DNA from 2 places in the Syntrophobotulus glycolicus DSM 8271 genome. Region 2 is predicted to be linked to the other one. Evidence: riboswitches for the same ligand, from Rfam matches in the RefSeq annotation. Region 2 holds a riboswitch; the other holds the start of a gene.
The links. Region 2 has a riboswitch for ZMP and ZTP ahead of fic (protein adenylyltransferase Fic). Riboswitches for the same ligand answer to the same signal wherever they lie in the genome.
Positions count from the first base shown of each region.

Region 1: it holds a riboswitch for ZMP and ZTP, as region 2 does, so the genes downstream of both, pflB (formate C-acetyltransferase) here and fic (protein adenylyltransferase Fic) in region 2, are expected to answer to the same signal.

Region 1 is NC_015172.1:2,424,403-2,433,838, forward strand. It holds gene SGLY_RS11960 (SPFH domain-containing protein) at 1-319, opposite strand, end outside; gene thiD (bifunctional hydroxymethylpyrimidine kinase/phosphomethylpyrimidine kinase) at 709-1,518, shown strand; gene cytX (putative hydroxymethylpyrimidine transporter CytX) at 1,508-2,719, shown strand; gene thiM (hydroxyethylthiazole kinase) at 2,754-3,566, shown strand; gene thiE (thiamine phosphate synthase) at 3,559-4,182, shown strand; gene SGLY_RS11985 (lysophospholipid acyltransferase family protein) at 4,210-4,923, shown strand; ZMP/ZTP riboswitch at 5,085-5,166, shown strand; gene pflB (formate C-acetyltransferase) at 5,215-7,440, shown strand; gene pflA (pyruvate formate-lyase-activating protein) at 7,481-8,227, shown strand; gene SGLY_RS12000 (GerAB/ArcD/ProY family transporter) at 8,247-9,338, opposite strand; gene SGLY_RS12005 (Ger(x)C family spore germination protein) at 9,331-9,436, opposite strand, start outside.
Region 2 is NC_015172.1:819,602-829,037, forward strand. It holds gene SGLY_RS04280 (type I restriction-modification system subunit M) at 1-1,109, shown strand, start outside; gene SGLY_RS16995 (restriction endonuclease subunit S) at 1,106-2,437, shown strand; gene SGLY_RS04295 (hypothetical protein) at 2,441-3,457, shown strand; gene SGLY_RS04300 (type I restriction endonuclease subunit R) at 3,454-6,444, shown strand; gene SGLY_RS04305 (helix-turn-helix domain-containing protein) at 7,159-7,617, shown strand; ZMP/ZTP riboswitch at 7,693-7,774, shown strand; gene fic (protein adenylyltransferase Fic) at 7,880-8,770, shown strand; gene SGLY_RS18070 (hypothetical protein) at 9,146-9,322, shown strand; gene SGLY_RS04320 (DUF1616 domain-containing protein) at 9,421-9,436, shown strand, end outside.

The DNA.
Region 1 (9,436 bases), 1.6 Mb from region 2:
TGACCTTGAGCTTTTCACTGTTAAAATTACGCACTTTTAAAGAAACCTTTTTGTTTTGAGAAAGAGGGACGGTCATCCAAAACCCCGGTTCCCGGATACTGCCCATATATTTTCCGAAAAAAGTGAGCACTTTAGCCTCATTCGGTGAAACAATATGAAAACCGCTGAGACAAACTGTCACAATAATAAAAATCACACATCCCGCCACTACAGAAACTATGCTTAAATTCAAAAAACTGAAGACACCTAAAACCGTTAAAACAAACATCATGATCAGTGCCAGAAAACCGTTAATCTTCCATGCTTTTTCCTCGATCATCTGATATCCTCCCGTCAAATATTGATACTAATATGATATCATTTTTATATCATCATTGCAAGCGACAGGCCTATTCAATAGTATTGGGACATCTTCCTCAAAATATGATTGTTTTTTCTTCAACAATATCTTAGGATTTTTCTGAGCAAAGCTCAAGCGGGAGATCAAACACCAGTACGGCATGAACTGGAGTCCAGATACGAGAAAATCATTGCAAATCACCTGAAATAGAGTATATTTATTATGAATATCCTATTTTTCAGGGGAACTGGAAAGGCGTAGGAATGCTTTGAGTGATTATGCTCAATTTGCTTTGATCACCACAAGTGCCGCAACGGATTTGTGGTGATGTTTTTTTAACATATTTTATTGATCTTGGGAGGGATTCCATGAAAAAAGCTTTGACTATTGCAGGCAGCGATTCCAGCGGGGGTGCCGGAATTCAGGCTGATCTTAAAACCTTTTCCGCCCATGGCGTCTTTGGGATGAGTGTCATTACGGCAATTACGGCCCAGAATACCCAGGGAGTTTTTGCGGTTCAGGATATTTCGCCTGAGATGATCGGCAGGCAAATTGACGCCATCTTCGACGATATTGATGTCGATGCCCTGAAAATCGGTATGGTTTCCGTCACTGATACCATTAAAGTGATTGCCGAAAAGCTTCAGGAATATCATTTTTCTCAAATCGTGCTTGACCCCGTGATGATTTCCAAAAGCGGCTATTCTTTATTGCAGCCTGAAGCCGGTGAAGCCTTGATCAAATACCTGCTCCCCCTGGCTATGGTTGTGACCCCCAATATTCCCGAAGCTGAAGTCATTACCGGACTGCATATTGAAACACTGGCTGACATGAAAAAAGCGGCTAAAGCAATCCACGATTTAGGAGCGGCCAATGTCCTGATCAAGGGCGGTCATATGGAAGATGATGCCACTGATATCCTTTTTGACGGTGAAAAATATCTCGAATATCCCGGGCGGCGGATTGATACAAAACATACCCACGGTACAGGCTGTACCTTATCTTCTTCCATTACGGCCAATATTGCCCGGGGAATACCCGTGGAGAGAGCCGTTGAACAAAGCAAGAGATATATTACCACAGCGATTGAGCATTCTCTGGCTATCGGCAAAGGGGTTGGCCCCACACATCATTTTTATGAATTATATCAAAAGGCGGGCATGACAGATGAACAGTAATTCTCAAAGTATTCCTTCTTTTCATTTCTTTTTAATCTGGTTTGGCGCGGCGGTCTCCATCTCTGAAATATTAACCGGCGGCCTGATTGCCCCGCTCGGTTTTGCTCAAGGGCTGGCTGCTATCGTCATTGGCCATGTCATAGGCGTGTTATTGTTAGGCCTTTGCGGGATCATTGGTTTTCGCAATAAAATCCCCGCTATTGAGTCGACCAGGATTTCCTTCGGAAAGTTCGGCTCCTACGGTTTCTCGGTTCTAAATATCCTGCAGCTTGTCGGCTGGACTGCCGTGATGATTATTATGGCCGCACGCTCGGCTAATGATATCAGCAATGCCCTCTGGGGTTTTAACAGTACCAGTGCCTGGTGTATCGTTATCGGAGCCTTGATCTGTATTTGGATTGCAACCGGTATCAAAAACTCGGCAAAGTTGAATTATGCGGCAATCTCCCTTTTATTCATCTTAACCGTTATTTTGAGCACTGTAGTATTTAAGGATACCAGTATTTTCAGCAGGACATCCGACGGTACAATGTCTTTTGGTGCTGCCGTAGAACTTTCCGTAATCATGCCTTTGTCCTGGCTTCCCCTGATTGCCGATTACACACGGTTCGGCCGCAGCAGCAAAGGCAGCTTTTGGGGGAGTGTCTCCGGTTATTTCCTGGGAAGCTGCTGGATGTATATCATCGGCCTGGGCGGCACACTCCTTACCGCGAACTATGAGCCATCGGCCATGCTTTTAGCCGCGAATATGGGGATCGCTGCTTTAGGGATTGTCGTTTTGGCTACAGTAACCACAACCTACCTCGATGCTTATTCCGCAGGTGTCTCTTATCTCAATATCCACCGAAATGCCAACGAAAAAGTGATCGCTCTGCTGATGTGCGCAATCGGAACATTGATTGCCATTTATACTTCTATAGAACAGTATATTGATTTTCTCTATTATATCGGCTCGGTTTTTGCGCCTCTTTTTGCTATCCTGCTGACAGAATACTTTGTTTTCCGTAAGACTGGAATCCGGGAGGGGCATAACCTCTTTTCTGCCAACGTGATTCTTTGGCTGATCGGGGTAGGCCTTTATTATCAGTTTGTCAAGTATGATTTGCCCTTTGGCAGCACAATCCCTGTGATGCTGATCATTTCCCTCTTATGCGTCGTAAAGGAATGGCTGTTGACTTTGTTCAATAAATTGAGGTCTTAAATTCATCCTAAAAAAGAAGAAGGAGCGAGGAAAAATGGAAATAACCAGATTATGCGCCAACGCTTTGTCCGAGCTGCAAAATAAAAAACCTCTTGTCCATAATATCACCAACTATGTCACTGTTCATGATTGTGCCAATATCATCCTGGCTATCGGCGGGTCTCCCGTTATGGCCGATGATCTTCATGAAGTTGAGGACATGGTTTCTATTTCTTCCGCTTTGGTCATCAACATGGGGACTCTGAACACCCGCACTGTGGAGTCCATGATTGCTGCCGGCAAAAGAGCCAATGAACTCGGTATTCCCGTTATTTTTGACCCTGTTGGTGTAGGGGCTACCCCCTACCGCAATGCCACAGCGAAAAAGATTATGGACGAAGTCAAGCTTGCTGTTGTTCGCGGAAACATGTCGGAAATCAAATCTTTAAGCGGAATGGCTGTCCAATCCAAGGGAGTGGATTCTGTTGCCGATGAGACTGACGGCGCAACCGTTGCCAGAGCATTTGCCCGGAATACGGGCATCGTGGCCGCAATCACGGGAAAAACAGATGTGATCTCTGATGGCGGCCGAGTATGCCTGATCAATAATGGCCATTCCCTGCTCTCCGGTGTGACGGGAACGGGCTGTATGGCCTCCGCTTTAGTGGGGACTTTTTGCGGTGCTGTCCCGGATTATTTGATTGCGGCAACGGCCGGGGTGATGTGTATGGGCCTGTCCGGTGAACTGGCCGAAAAAACATTATCTGAAACAGAAGGAATTGGAACCTTCCGCGTCAAACTCTTTGACCAGATCTCCCGGCTTAATGAAGAGACAATCATGAAGGAAGGAAAGATAACCCTTGCTTAAATGGGACTATACCTTATACCTGGTCACCGACAGGAGCTATATTGGCGACAGAAATCTGGAGGATTGTGTTGAAGAAGCGATCCTCGGCGGTGCAACCATGGTCCAGCTGCGGGAAAAAACTGCGTCATCCCTTGATTTTTATCACCTGGCTGTTAAAATCAAAGGGGTTACAAGAAAATACCAGGTTCCTTTGATGATTAATGACCGTTTGGATATTGCCCTGGCCATTGATGCCGACGGTCTCCATCTCGGTCAGGATGATCTGCCCATTGAGATCGCGCGCAGATATTTTGGCCGGGAAAAAGTGATCGGCATCTCGGTAAGTACGGTTGAAGAAGCACTCCTCGCTGAAAAAAGCGGCGCCGATTATCTCGGGGCGGGCGCTGTCTTTCCAACCGGGACCAAAACAGACGCCAAGCTCGTTTCTTTACCGGAATTAAGCCTGATCAAAAAAGCAGTAAAAATCCCGGTCGTGGCCATCGGCGGAATTAATGAGACCAATGCCTGTGATGTTTTCCATACCGGAATTGACGGTCTTTCTGTGGTTTCAGCTATTCTGGCCAGGAAAGATCCCAGGAAGGCTTCTGCGGAAATCAAAGCAAGAATAACAGGATAAACGAAATAAATCCTTGCGAGGGCTGATATGCTGAGAACATTCTTTTGGTTTATTTATTTTTGGCTATACTTGATTTCGGTTCTTCCCGCGCAATTTAAAATTGAGCGTTTAGCGAAGGAAAACAATACGGCTTCACATGATCAGCTTGTTGACCGGACTGTCAAGAGATGGGCTCAGTCTTTGGTTTCTTTAAGCGGATCAAAAATCAAAGTAACCGGTGAAGAAAATGTCCCTGCCGAAAGACCTGTTGTGTTCGTCAGCAACCATCAGGGCAATTTTGATATCCCCATCTTACTCGGGTATATTCAAAAACCCAAAGCATTTATTGCCAAGGTGGAATTGGCCAAGATGCCTATGGTCAGCACCTGGATGCGCCACATGAAATGTGTCTTTATGGACCGTTCCGATATCCGACAGTCCCTGCGCACAATCGCCGAAGCCGCATCTTATCTTCAAAATGGTTATTCCATGGTGATTTTTCCGGAGGGTACAAGAAGCAAAGGCATGGCATTGGGCGAATTTAAGCCGGGAAGCTTTAAACTGGCCGTAAAAGCCAAGGCCCTGATTGTGCCGGTTACCATACGCGGGTCATATCAGATCATGGAAGCTCAGAAGTTTATCATCAAGCCGGCCGAGGTTGAAATTGTTATCTCCAAGCCTATTGAAACCAAGAATCTGACCAAGGAGCAGGAAGCCCTGTTGCCGGAGCAAGTCCGGTCAATCATTCAAAGCAACCTCTGATTAAAGAGGGACTGTCCAGTGAAATCCATATCATGCCGATGAGAAAATGTCGAATCGAGCAGACAAATGAGACACGAATGTGAAAATAATCTTAATTCTTGACAACCTGAACCGGTCGTAATACAATGATTCTACAACAGCAAGACATCGTTCTTGTCAGCAAACCTTCACATAACTGGCGGAAGTGGGAAAACCACAGGGAGTGTGAAGCGTATCGATTAGCCGACCGCCTGGGCAGTTTTATAAACTACCCGGGTTTTTTTATTGCCCGGGATACAGGAGGAATGTCTAATGCTTACGCAATGGGCCGGATTCAAACCGGGTAACTGGATAGATAATATTGATGTCCAAAATTTCATCGCCGCAAATTATTTACCTTATGATGGGAACGAGAACTTTCTGAGCGGACCATCCCGGCGCACCACGGAGCTTTGGCAAACATGTGAAAAGCTCCTTCAGAAAGAAGCGGCAAATCATGGCGTGCTGAATATTGATACCGAACGCCCCGCCAAAATCAATTCTCATCTTCCCGGTTACATTGATCGGGAAAACGAAATGATCGTCGGCTTGCAAACAGACGCTCCTTTAAAAAGAGGGGTGAATATTGTCGGTGGCCTTAAAATGGCCCGTGAAGCATGCCGTGCTTACGATATGACCCTTAATCCTCAGCTGGACCAGTTCTTTGCGGAAAACCGCAAAACCCATAATGACGGTGTTTTCAGCGTATATCCTGAAGAAATCAAGCTTTTACGCAAATATAAGCTCCTTACCGGATTGCCCGACGGCTATGGGCGCGGCAGAATCATCGGTGATTACCGGCGGGTCCCTCTCTATGGAGTGGACCGTCTCCTGAAAGAAAAAAAGAAGGATTTAAAAAAATTGCCCTTTGAAATGACTGAGGGAAACATCCGTTTAAGAGAAGAAATCTCTGAACAGCTCTGTGCCCTTCAAGATCTCAAAAGCATGGCCTTAAGCTATGGTATTGATATCTCAGAACCGGCTGCCAATACCAAAGAAGCGGTGCAATGGTTGTATTTTGCCTATCTGGCGGCAGTTAAGGAGCAGAACGGTGCTGCGATGAGTATCGGCCGCAACACTGCTTTTCTGGACATTTACATTGAAAAAGACCTGCAAAATAAAGCCTTGTCAGAACAAGATGTCCAGGAATTGATTGATCAATTCCTGATCAAACTGCGCATGGTCAGACAGCTGCGCACCCCGGAATATCACCAGCTTTTTGCCGGAGACCCTCTGTGGATTACGGAAAGCCTCGGTGGGATAGGCCTGGATGGGCGGCACATGGTGACCAAAACAGCCTATCGCTTCCTCAACTCCCTCAGGAATCTGGGAGCCGCGCCTGAGCCAAACATGACCATACTTTGGTCGGAAAAACTTCCCGCACCATTCAAAGAATTCTGCTGCGCTCTTTCCATCGAAACCAGTGCAATCCAATATGAAAATGATGAGCTTATGCGGCCGTATTACGGTGACGACTATGCGATTGCCTGCTGTGTTTCCCCCATGCGCGTCGGTAAGGAAATGCAGTTTTTCGGAGCAAGATGCAATATTGCCAAACTACTGCTTGTCGCTTTAAATGGCGGCAGGGATGAACTTAGCGGTGTTCAGATCCTTCCTCCGACTGAACCCTACCGGGGGGAAATCCTCGATTATCAAGAAGTGCTGTCCAGGTTTCAATCCTACCTTGATCTTTTGTGCTCCTACTATGTGAACACCATGAATATTATCCACTATATGCACGACAAGTACGCTTATGAGCGGCTGGAAATGTCCCTTCACGATTCTGAAGTATCCAGGAATATGGCTTTTGGTCTGGCCGGATTGTCCGTTCTCGTTGATTCCCTCAGTGCCATCAAGCATGCCCGGGTCACCCCCGTTTGGGAGAAAGGCCTGATTAAAGATTTTCTGATTGAAGGAGAATACCCCGCCTATGGCAATGATCTTGATGAAGCGGACAATATCGCCAAAGAAATCGTGGAACTGGCCTTAAACGCTTTGAAGAAATACAAAACTTACCGGGATGCCGTTCACACCTTATCTGTCCTGACCATCACCTCCAATGTTGTATACGGGCAGAACACCGGCAACACCCCGGATGGCCGCAGAGCAGGGACTCCCTTTGCTCCCGGCGCCAATCCCTCTAATGGCAAAGACATCTCCGGGGCCATAGCCTCCCTTAATTCTGTTTGTAAAATCCCTTATGAACATTGCCGGGACGGTATCTCCTACACTCTGACCCTGACTCCGGGCTTATTGGGCAAGGAGAAGACGGCCAGAAAAAAAATCCTGGCTGATTTACTGGATGGCTATTTCCTGTCCGGCGGTCATCACGTAAATATTAACATCCTCAATCGTTCGGATCTGTTAGAAGCTATGGAGCACCCGGAGAAATACCCCAATCTGACTATCCGGGTCTCAGGCTATGCCGTCAAGTTCAATTCCTTAACCCGAGAACAGCAGCTTGATGTGGTGAGCCGGACATTCCACGAGCATATTTAGTTTTCAGAGCCAAAGCACATTCGTTTGCCGGGAGGTCAATATGAAGGGATATGTTCATTCCGTTGAGTCATTCTCGACCCTGGATGGCCCCGGAATCAGAAGTGTAGTTTTTCTTCAGGGCTGTCCTTTACGATGCCAGTATTGTCATAATCCGGACACCTGGCAAATGAATGAAGGCAACTTGGTGGATTCTGCCGAGGTTATTGCCAGAGTTTTAAAAAACAAGAACTATATTGCCCGAAACGGCGGGGTCACCATCTCGGGAGGGGAACCGACGGCCCAAATTGACTTCCTGGCTGAACTTCTCAAGGGATTTAAAGAGGCTGGGCTCCATACGGCTGTAGACACCTCCGGCTATGTCGATTTGGATGATATTGACCGGATTATTGATGATACAGATCTATTTATCGTCGATATCAAGCATATGGACCCGGAAAAATGCCGGGAACTTACCGGCCGGTCCAATGAAAAAGTCTTGGCTTTATTAGGTCATCTGGAAAATCTTCATCAAGCCGTATGGATCAGAAATGTGCTCCTTCCGGGTTTTACCGATACGGAAAAGCATATCTCAGATTTATGCGCCTATGTTCAAAAGCTTCAAAATGTCCAAAATTTTGAAGTTCTCCCTTACCATGCCCTGGCTAAAGCAAAATATCAAGACCTGGATTTGCCATACAAGCTGGACGGCATTTCTGAGTTTGATTCTAAGCAATTGCTCCAATATCAAGACATGATTCAGAAATATTACAGCAAGAAATTTTCCATCCAGCACGATGCCTGGATGTGAGTCCTCAGGGAACCACGGTTCATTCCAAGGCTTTCCTCCTGAAAAAATATACGATCAGCACGATCAGAGGCAGAATAAAGATCCCGACATTGCCGATATAGGGCAATAAGGTAAAAATTTTGTTGATTGTAACGGACGTCATTATTTTGAAGAAGGATACGGTGATAAAGGCGACGATACATAAAGGGATAATCAGCTTTTTGCTGTCTTTAATTTTGAATATTTGTCCCAAACCCATCGTTACACAATACATATAGAGAGAAAACTTGATAAATTCAATAATTACCCATGCTACGACAGAGAGGGATTCAATTCTTTCTACAAATTCAAAGACTTCAATTGTCCGAACATATTTATAGTAGGGAAAAGAAGCGTGTTTCCCAAATTCAATTCCCAAAACAGCCTGAGCCGTAACCACAAAAACAATTAAGAATATAATCGATATGCCGATGAAATAGAGCGCTATTTTTTTGATATCCTCTTTTTTCTGCAGATTCGGAACCAGCATGGCGAAAACCAGCAAATCATAATATCGGGAAGCCACGATAAAGCCTCCCTGAGCAATGTCCACAAGCTTGCTGTCTTTTAATACCGGTAAAAACAGACTGAAATCCATGCGGGGAATATTTAACGTTGTAAACAATACTGTGACCACAAAAAAATAAGGAATAAGAAACTCCGCCATCCTGCCCATTGTTTCTACTCCTTTATATGTCGTGTAAATACAGGGAATCAACATGGTGATCATGATGGCGTATACCGGAGTCTCCGGTAAAATCGTCGTATGAATGAAGTTGACCATATCAGCCAGGATGACGATCAGGAGAAATAATAATATTCCCATAAACAGCATTCCCATGATACTTCCGATCAACTTCCCCATGATTCTTTGACAATATTGAATGAGATTCTCATCCGGAAACCTGCAGGCCAAAAATACCAGGGGCGCCGCGAAAATAAGGTAGAGAAAGGCAGAAAACACCAAGGCAATCCATAAATCCTGATTGCCCGGGGGGGCTGTTAATTGCAGGTAAAGAAATCCGGTAGTCATCCGGCAGGCAAAGAGCAGTAAAATCATTTGCAGGGTGGAAATTCTTTCTATTTTAATCATATTCCATGATCTCCTCGCCTGTAAGGGTATGCGTCGGCAGACGCAACAATCCCGTTTCTAAAATCGTTGTTTCAACTTGAACATTAACCTGAGCTGTT
Region 2 (9,436 bases):
CTAAAGCGGAGCTAAAAGTATTCGGTCAGGAAATTAATCCTGAGTCTTATGCTATTTGTAAATCTGATATGTTGATTAAGGGGCAAAATCCCAGCAACATCAAGTTTGGTAACACTTTTACTGTTGATGGTCTGGAAGAAGAAAAGTTTGATTACATGCTTTCTAATCCTCCCTTTGGTGTGGACTGGAAAAAGGCTGAAAAAATAATTAAGGCTGAAGCGGACAACAAAGGCATGAATGGCCGCTTTGGTGCGGGTTTACCAAGAATTAATGATGGTTCTTTGCTTTTTTTACAACACATGATCTCTAAAATGAAATTAAGTGGCACACGAATTGGGATTGTATTCAATGGCTCACCACTGTTTACAGGAGCTGCTGAAAGTGGTGAAAGTAATATTAGAAAGTGGATTATTGAAAATGACTGGCTGGAAGCAGTTATTGCTTTACCCGACCAACTTTTCTATAACACAGGCATCAGTACTTACATCTGGATTATAAACAACAGCAAAAGTGAAGAACGCAAAGGTAAAGTACAGCTCATTAACGCCACAGGTGCAAAAGACGAAGAACTGACCAAAGAAGGCAAATTAGACTTTAATCGTTTTTGGCAAAAGATGGATAGAAGCCTGGGCGACAAGCGCAAGAAAATTGCTGAAAACGGCAACACCAAAGGTATCGGCTTTATTACCCAGCTTTACGGTAATTTTGAAGAAAATGAATTTGTTAAAATATACCCCAACGAATTTTTTGGCTATTGGCGAATTACCGTTGAACAGCCAATGAAAGAAAATAGCAAAGTGGTAAAAAGCAAAGGACAACCTAAACCGGATACTTCATTAAGAGATTATGAGAATATTCCTTTCTTAAAAAAGGGTTCCGATGGTAATCTTATCCCTCAAACCATTGAGGAATACTTTGAAACCGAAGTAAAACCACACCTTCTAGAAGCATGGATTGACCACAGTAAAACCAAAATTGGCTATGAAATTAACTTTACCAAGTATTTCTATGAGTTTAAGCCATTGAGAGCATTGGCAGATATTAAAGCTGATATTTTAGCTTTGGAAGAGAAGACTTTGGAAACGGAAAAAACGGTGCTAGAATCATGAAAAAATACAATTCATATAAAGACAGTGGTATTGAATGGATTGGAGAGATCCCGGGGCATTGGGAAGTTAAGAAATTCGGCTATATTTCCTATATGAAAGGAAGAATAGGTTGGCAAGGGCTGAAGCAAGCCGAATTTACAAGTAATCCTGAAGACCCATTCTTAATTACGGGTATGAATTTTCATGATGGGAAAATAAGATGGGATGAAGTATATCATATTCTAGAAGAAAGGTATAATGAAGCACCAGAAATTCAGTTGAAAGAATCAGATGTTTTATTCACAAAAGACGGAACCATCGGTAAATTGCTTTATGTAGATTCAATTCCATACCCACACAAGGCATCACTAAACAGTCATCTACTTGTACTACGCCCATTAAATAATTTTTATAACCCTCGCTTTATATATTATCAACTAAAAGGGCTTCCTTTTAAGCATCATGTTGAACTTACAAAAACAGGCACAACATTTTATGGAATAACTCAGGAGGCGATGGGACAATACAAAGCATTATTACCCTCCCTACCTGAACAAACCGCCATTGCTAACTACCTCGACCGCAAAACAGCAGAGATAGACGAACTGATTGCTGACAAAAAACGCCTGCTTGAACTCTACGAAGAGGAAAAAACCGCCATCATCAACCAGGCCGTTACCAAAGGCATTAATCCTGATGCACCTATGAAAGATTCAGGCATTGAATGGCTGGGAGAAATTCCGGAGCATTGGGAAGTTAAGAGGTTGAAATATGTAGCAAATATCGTGCTAGGTAAAATGTTAACAACGGAAGATAAAGGCGAGTACTACCTAAAACCATATTTGCGTGCTGCTAATTTAAATTGGCTCAGTGTTAATGTAGATGATGTAAAAGAAATGTGGTTTTCTGAAAGAGAGTTAAATAAGTATCGTTTGAATAGAAATGATCTTTTAGTAAGTGAAGGTGGAGAAGTTGGGAGAACTTGTATATGGAAAGAAGAGCTTGAAGAATGCTATATTCAAAATTCTGTTCATAAAGTTACACTGAATGATAATTCTGACTCAAATTATTTTTTGCAACTATTTTATTTGTATGGTAAAAAAGGAGCATTTGATTTAATTGTCAATAAAATAAGTATTGCTCATTTGACTGTAGAAAAACTAAAGGAAATTAAATTTATTACACCCCCTTTCGAAGAACAACAATCCATTGTCCACCATATAAAAACCGAATGTGCCAGTATAGATGCCAAAAAATTCAGAAATGAAAAATTGATAGAATTCTTAACCGAATACCGCACAGCTTTGATCAGCGAAGTGGTAACAGGAAAAATAAAGGTGGTGGACTAGATTATGACATTATGTACAGCATGGATACGACAAGCAAACGATACCGAAGAATTGATATTCGCTACTGATAGCTGCTTAACAGGTGGAGAAAAATGGAAGCACGGTATTAAACTGTTTGAACTACCAAGAAAAGATTGCCTGCTTAGCTTTGCAGGTAGTACCATGCGAGCATATCCCCTAGTCCTAAATCTTGTCTCGGCTATTCATTTTGACGATTATTTACAATCTCCATTTGCTAAACTTAATGAAGTATTGGTTTATATTTCTGATTTATTCACTGAATTAGTAAAAAAAATAATATCAGAAATACCGAATGAAGACATTAACGATTTAAGAGGTGGGGCTAAATTCCTTTTTGGTGGCTGGGATTGGGAGAAAGGTAGTTTTCGAGTATGGAAGCTTCATTATTCTTCAGAAGTGGAAGGTTTTATTTTTGATGAACTGAACGGTAATTTAAGTAAAAAAAGATTTTATACTTTTTTGGGAGATCCTTCTCCGGAAATAGGAGAAGAAGCCTTCAAAGCCTATAAAAAGATGGTTTATGATGAAGACAAGCAAGATGACCCCATTGATATGGAACCGCTAAAGATTCTTCGTGATTTTTCTTTAAATAAAGATATTCGTGAAGTAGATGGCAGCTTACAGATTGCAAAAATATACAAATCTAACCGTACAGAGTTTTTTGGAGTCTATTGGGCTTCAAGCAAAGGAAAGCCATGCTTTCAAGGCAGAGAGTACAACGAAGTCAATAAACCATTGGTGCGTTATTTCAATCCTGATACTTTTGAAATCATAGAATCAGACTTACCGGCAAGACTAGCCAATATTACCGAAGAAATATATCAAGATAATTGTGAGTTCATACAAGAATGCTTCGATGAATCAGGTTTTCTGAAAGATAGCTTATCGGAAAAAGCTAAACACGAGCTAAGATTGATTTTTAAAGACGTTGCTTATCGACAGTTTCTTTGCAGACTTGAAGCAGAGCAAAGGCTATTGGATGAAGGTGAAGAAGCATGAGCATAACAACAGAAAATACATTTGAAAGCGCATTAGTACAATCCCTTGTTGAACAGGGTGGTTACACAGAAGGAAATGCCCCCGATTATAGTCCTGAACTTGGTATGTTTAAATATGAAGTGATTAAGTTTTTACAGGAATCCCAACCAAAACGGTGGGATAAAATTTATTCCATTCACGGAGAGGATGCTAATAATCGCGTCATTCAAAGATTATACAAGGAACTGGACTTAAGAGGCAGTCTGGATGTGCTTCGCAATGGCTTTGTTGATTACGGTGTGCGTTTTCAAATGGCCTTTTTTCAGCCTGCTTCGGGTTTAAACCCTGATGCAATTGATCTGTACAATAAAAACAGCCTGAAAGTCTATCGTCAAATTTTTTATAGCACCAAAAATAAAAACAGTTTAGATGTATTGCTTTCGCTCAACGGTATTCCTGTAGCTACTTTTGAACTTAAAAATCAATTTACAGGTCAGGATGTGGGCAATGCTTTAAAACAATACGCCAGCACCAGAGATAACAGAGAAATTCTTTTTGCTTTCAGGAAAAGATCTTTAGTGCATTTTGCTGTTGACCAGGATGAAGTATTTATGACCACCAAACTTGATGGGAGTAAAACCTATTGGCTACCATTCAACAAAGGCGCAAACAGCGGTAAGGGCAATCCCTTAAATCCCAATGGATACCGCACGGCTTACTTGTGGGAAAATATTTTGCAAAAAGATAGTTGGATGGAAATAATTCAACGCTTTGTGCATTTGCAAACAGAAGAAATTGAAGTGGAAGGAAAAGTTTATAAAAAAGAGAAATTGATATTTCCACGATATCATCAATTAGATGCAGTTAGGAGGATAAGCGAAAAGGTATTGGAAGTAGGGACTGGTAAAAACTATCTGATTCAACACTCCGCAGGTTCGGGAAAGAGTAACTCTATTGCTTGGTTGGTTTATCGTTTATCGAGTTTGCACAACGCTACAGATGAACGGATTTTTGATTCTGTAATCGTTGTTACCGATAGAAAAGTTCTTGATCAACAGTTGCAAAACACTATTTATCAATTTGAACACAAAACAGGTGTAGTTCAAAAAATCGATAAAGACAGCTCGCAGTTAGCTTCTGCCTTGGGTTATGGGACGAACATCATCATTACTACTTTGCAAAAATTCCCTTTTGTAGTAGACAAGGTTGGAGAATTACCGGATAGAAAATATGCCGTAATTATCGATGAAGCCCACAGCTCTCAAGGTGGCGAAGCAAGTAAAAAACTAAAAGAAGTACTGGCTGAAAAATCATTGGAAAAAGCAGAAACAGAGGATACAGATGATTATAATGGTGATGATTTTGTAAGAGAGCAAATTGAAAGGACGGCCGCATCAAGGGGGCAACAGCCTAATATTTCATTTTTTGCCTTTACCGCAACACCGAAATATAAAACCCTGCAAGTCTTTGGAGATAAGGATTCCGAGGGCAAACCAAAGCCATTCCATTTGTATTCCATGCGTCAAGCCATAGAGGAAGGTTTTATTTTAGATGTATTGCATTATTACGTCACTTATGAACTCTACTTTAAATTGACTAAAGCAATAAAAGAAGATCCGAATCTAAATAAGAAAAGAGCTGCCAAAGCAATTGGTAAATTCGTTTCCCTGCATCCTCACAACTTAGCTCAGAAGACCGAAATCATAATAGAGCATTTCAGAGAAATTGTTTCCAAAAAAATAGGAGGCAAAGCCAAAGCCATGTTGGTTTGTGGGTCAAGGCTTCACGCCAAACGTTATTTTGAGGAATTTAATAGATATATAAAGACCAAAGGGTATGCAAACGAAATAAAAATTTTGGTAGCCTTTTCAGGTAAAGTGACTGATGACAACTATCCTGATGGAGTTTCTGAACCTCAAATGACAGGATATGGAGAAAAAGAACTTCCAGCCATTTTTGATAAAGACGAATATAGAATATTAATAGTTGCAGACAAGTATCAAACCGGTTTTGACCAGCCCTTACTTCATACTATGTACGTTGACAAAAAGCTATCAGGTGTAAAAGCCGTTCAGACCTTATCAAGGCTCAACAGAATACACCCCGGCAAAGAAGATACCTTCGTGCTTGATTTTGCCAATGATAGGCAAACCATTTTGGATTCATTTCAGCCTTACTATGAGATCACTTCCGTAATAGAAGAAACTGATGTCAACCACTTATATGACCTTAAGGCCAGATTGGATGAATTCAAAATATACTGGAAAGAAGAAATAGAAGCATTTGCTAATATATATTTTGACCCAAAAACTAAACTAAACAATTCAAAACAACAAAAGCTTTTATACGCCTTTACTGATCCAGCTGTAGATAGATACAAAGACATTCCAGAACATGAAAGGCAAGATGAGTTCAAAAAAGGTTTACGTTCCTGGACAAATTTATACGCGTTCCTTTCTCAAATAATGCCCTTTTTTGATGCTGAATCTGAGAAGTTTTATGCTTATGCCAAGCTCTTACAAACAAGACTTCCAAGAAGAGGGCTCTCAGAATCATTGCAATTAGATGATGAAGTCGCTTTAGAATATTATCGTTTGCAAAAGATAAAGGAAGGTTCTATTGAACTTCAAAAAGGTGAAGAAGGCGAATTAAGTGGAACATCAGAAGCAGGACTGAAAAGAGCTAAAGAGGAAAAAGCCTTGCTTTCCGAAATTATTAATATGCTTAATGAACAATTCGGAACAGAATTTGATGAAGCCGATAATTTATTCTTTGATCAAATTGAAGCTGAATTAATGGAAGATGAAACCTTACAGACACAAGCAAAAGTTAATAAGATAGACACTTTTAAATTTGCTTTCGATGATAAGTTTATAGATAAATTAATCGGAAGAATGGATCAGAATCAGGAAATCTTTGAAAAAATACTGGAGGATAAAGCCTTTGGTGATTTAGTTAAACAATTAATGATGAAAAAAATCTATAGGCGAATGAATGAACTGGTTTAGGGGAATCAGCTTCCGCACGTCCTGAAACAACCAAGGGGACAGAAACCATGAAGCATGATTACGCAATGCAAGCTTTACAAAGAGTTTTATTCTCCCAACACGTATTCAATAATGAAGCATGATGACAAAAAGCATTGAGAATTGGATTTATGATGATATATGTCTTCGTCCAGATGAAGTACTTAATGAAAATTTGTGGCTAATGCTGTCCGATAATGCCCAGTTGATGAAGATTTAAGGGAGCTGAATGTGTGCTCACGGATCTGTGGGCATAGTTATCTGTACAGCGTTTTTTTATTAATGGATAGTGAAATTGGATCAAATAAAGCTTTCGAGGGTTAACATGCTTTTGAGGGTTTTACTGCTTACAATTTAGTATGATTGTAAGCAGTAAGCAGGTGGTTAAATCGCTAAAAAATTACTAATATAGGCTGACTATTTCTGAAATATAGGCTGTCGCCAAGGGGATACTAGAGGGATAAAACATCTTTTTTGTCTCCTCAAGGCAGGTGGACAATCCTTGTTCAATTGATGTGACGGATAAGGTAAAATAACTGTATGGAATATGAAGAACTTTATCAAAAATATCAAGCTACTGGAAGAAAACAATAGGCTGAAGATTTCAAAAATCGGCTTGGCTTGACACTGTTTCTGTGCTGTAGCCTTCCTTGATCATGTATCGGAATACCGATATAATGAAGGTGGGTGATAAAAATGACAATACAACAGCTTTTGCAGGATAGGCAAATGTCCCGTTATCGTTTATCGAAAATCAGCGGGATTCCATGGGCAACTCTTGCAGATATTTATTCCGGGAAAACCCATCTGGACCGATGCGGCGCGGGGACGCTTTCCAAATTGTCCAAGGCACTTGGTTTGTCCATTGAGGAACTGCTGGCTCTGGAAGCAGGACCGGAAAAACACACAGCTGCCGGGAACACAAACAAAAAAACTTACTTGGAGACCGGGTTATCGCAGAGTGTCCAAAAAGCAATAAAAGACTATTTACAAGGCGAAAAGGAGCAGGTGGGATATCTTGATTGCTTGTGGAATGAGTTATATGGAGCCATTAATGCTGATCTTTGGGCTGGCTTAATTGCTGAGGAACAGGCAAGTTATCTGCGCGTAAAATATCTTGGGACAGAGAGAAAGGAGGATGACATGACTGATTGATTTTACGCTGTGTGAAATCAATAAATTCAGGGCCTACCGCCTTTATCTATGAAGTAAATTATGGTATATTTGAAATAGAAACTGCGTAACTGACGGAAGTGGAAGAAACCACGGGGAGCGCAGTAGGAGTTGTAAGCCGACCGTCTGGGTAACCGTTTGAGGTTTCCAGGCGGTTTTTTCATTTTTATATCAGTTAAGGGAGATATAATAGATGAAGGAATTGCCGATTGATTAAAAGAAAACAGAGAAGGAGGTTTTCTAAATGAATAAAATATCGATTCGCTTTTTTGACGATGCGGAAGTTCGTGCTGTATGGGACGACGCAAATTCTAAATGGTGGTTTTCCGTGCTTGACATAGTCGGGGTTTTGCGCGGCGAAAGTGATTATGAAAAAAACCGAAATTACTGGAAATACCTCAAAGCAAAGTTAAAGCGTGAAAACAGTCAACTGGGTAGTGTGACTACCCAGTTCAAATTCACGGCGCCAGATGGAAAAAAACGTGCGGCGAATGTTCTTGATTATGACGGCATCATTGCGCTTGCCAAGAATTTTCCAAGCAAAAAAGCAAATCGTTTCATTGAATGGTTCGCATATAGCGACGAAACAATCGACGGCAAAAGCAAGAGCAAGGCATATGCGCTTTTTGACAGTTCCCTGCTTGAGACATTAGAGGTCGGGACGGTTAAAGGCTTGCAGCAGATTCATGGCTATCTGTTCGGCGGGCTTTATGATTTTGCCGGGCAAATCAGAACGCTCAACATAGCAAAAAGCGGATTCCAGTTTGCGATGGCGCGGTTCCTGCCTGAAACGCTGAAGAGCATAGAAAAAATGTCCGAAAGCACCTTTGACGAAATTGCGGACAAATATGTGGAGATGAACGTCGCTCACCCGTTTATGGAGGGCAACGGCAGAAGCACGAGGATTTGGCTTGACCTGATGCTGAAGAAGAACCATAAACTCTGCGTTGATTGGAGTAAAATCAACAAGAAAGACTACCTCGCCGCCATGGAAAAAAGCGTTTCAAATCCGGTACAAATAAAGGACTTATTAAAATCGGCTTTAACCGATAAGATTAACGACCGCGAGGTCTTTATGAAAGGCGTGGATTATTCCTACTACTATGAGCAGGAAGACATTATTTCAGAAGAATAAACCTGTATCCTGACTTACCTGAGAACAGACGAAAACAATGGAACTGTTTCCTCGAACAGATAGCCCCCAAAAAACTACCGTTGACCTATTCCCTTGAACGGGAAAATGGCAAAATACATACCTGACATCAACCTGATGTCATCGTTCCATGTGGAATGGATAAAAATGATGACGGATGTACGGTCAGGAGGAGATAAAGGCGCACCTATAGACCACAAGATGCCGTGGTTTTGAAGCAAAGGAATAAGCAAAGAATAAGCAAAGAATAAGCAAAGGAATAAGAAAAGAACAGGCAAAAACCGGGCCTGAAAACCAAGTTGAATAAGGGGCTGCCGCATCATCGAATTAATCAATTCGCCCGCGGCGGCCTCATTTTTGCGGCTTAAGACAGAAACGAGAGACGGTTTTTTTTCTCAAATCGCGGCGGATTTACATCAGGCTGCTGAGGCGGAGGAAAATGCAAATCCAAACAGGATTTTAGCAGAATTAGACACGATTTTGCTGCTTTATGACAATAAAGATAGACAATCACCTTTGATCTTGCTAACTTAAGGATTACGGAAAAACAGTGAAAACCTTAAACACAACGGACAGGGCCGGAAAGCAGCGCCGTCACCTTTTCGCTTCAGTTTGTTAAAGGGGTTGAATTTTTGTTGAGGATAGAAA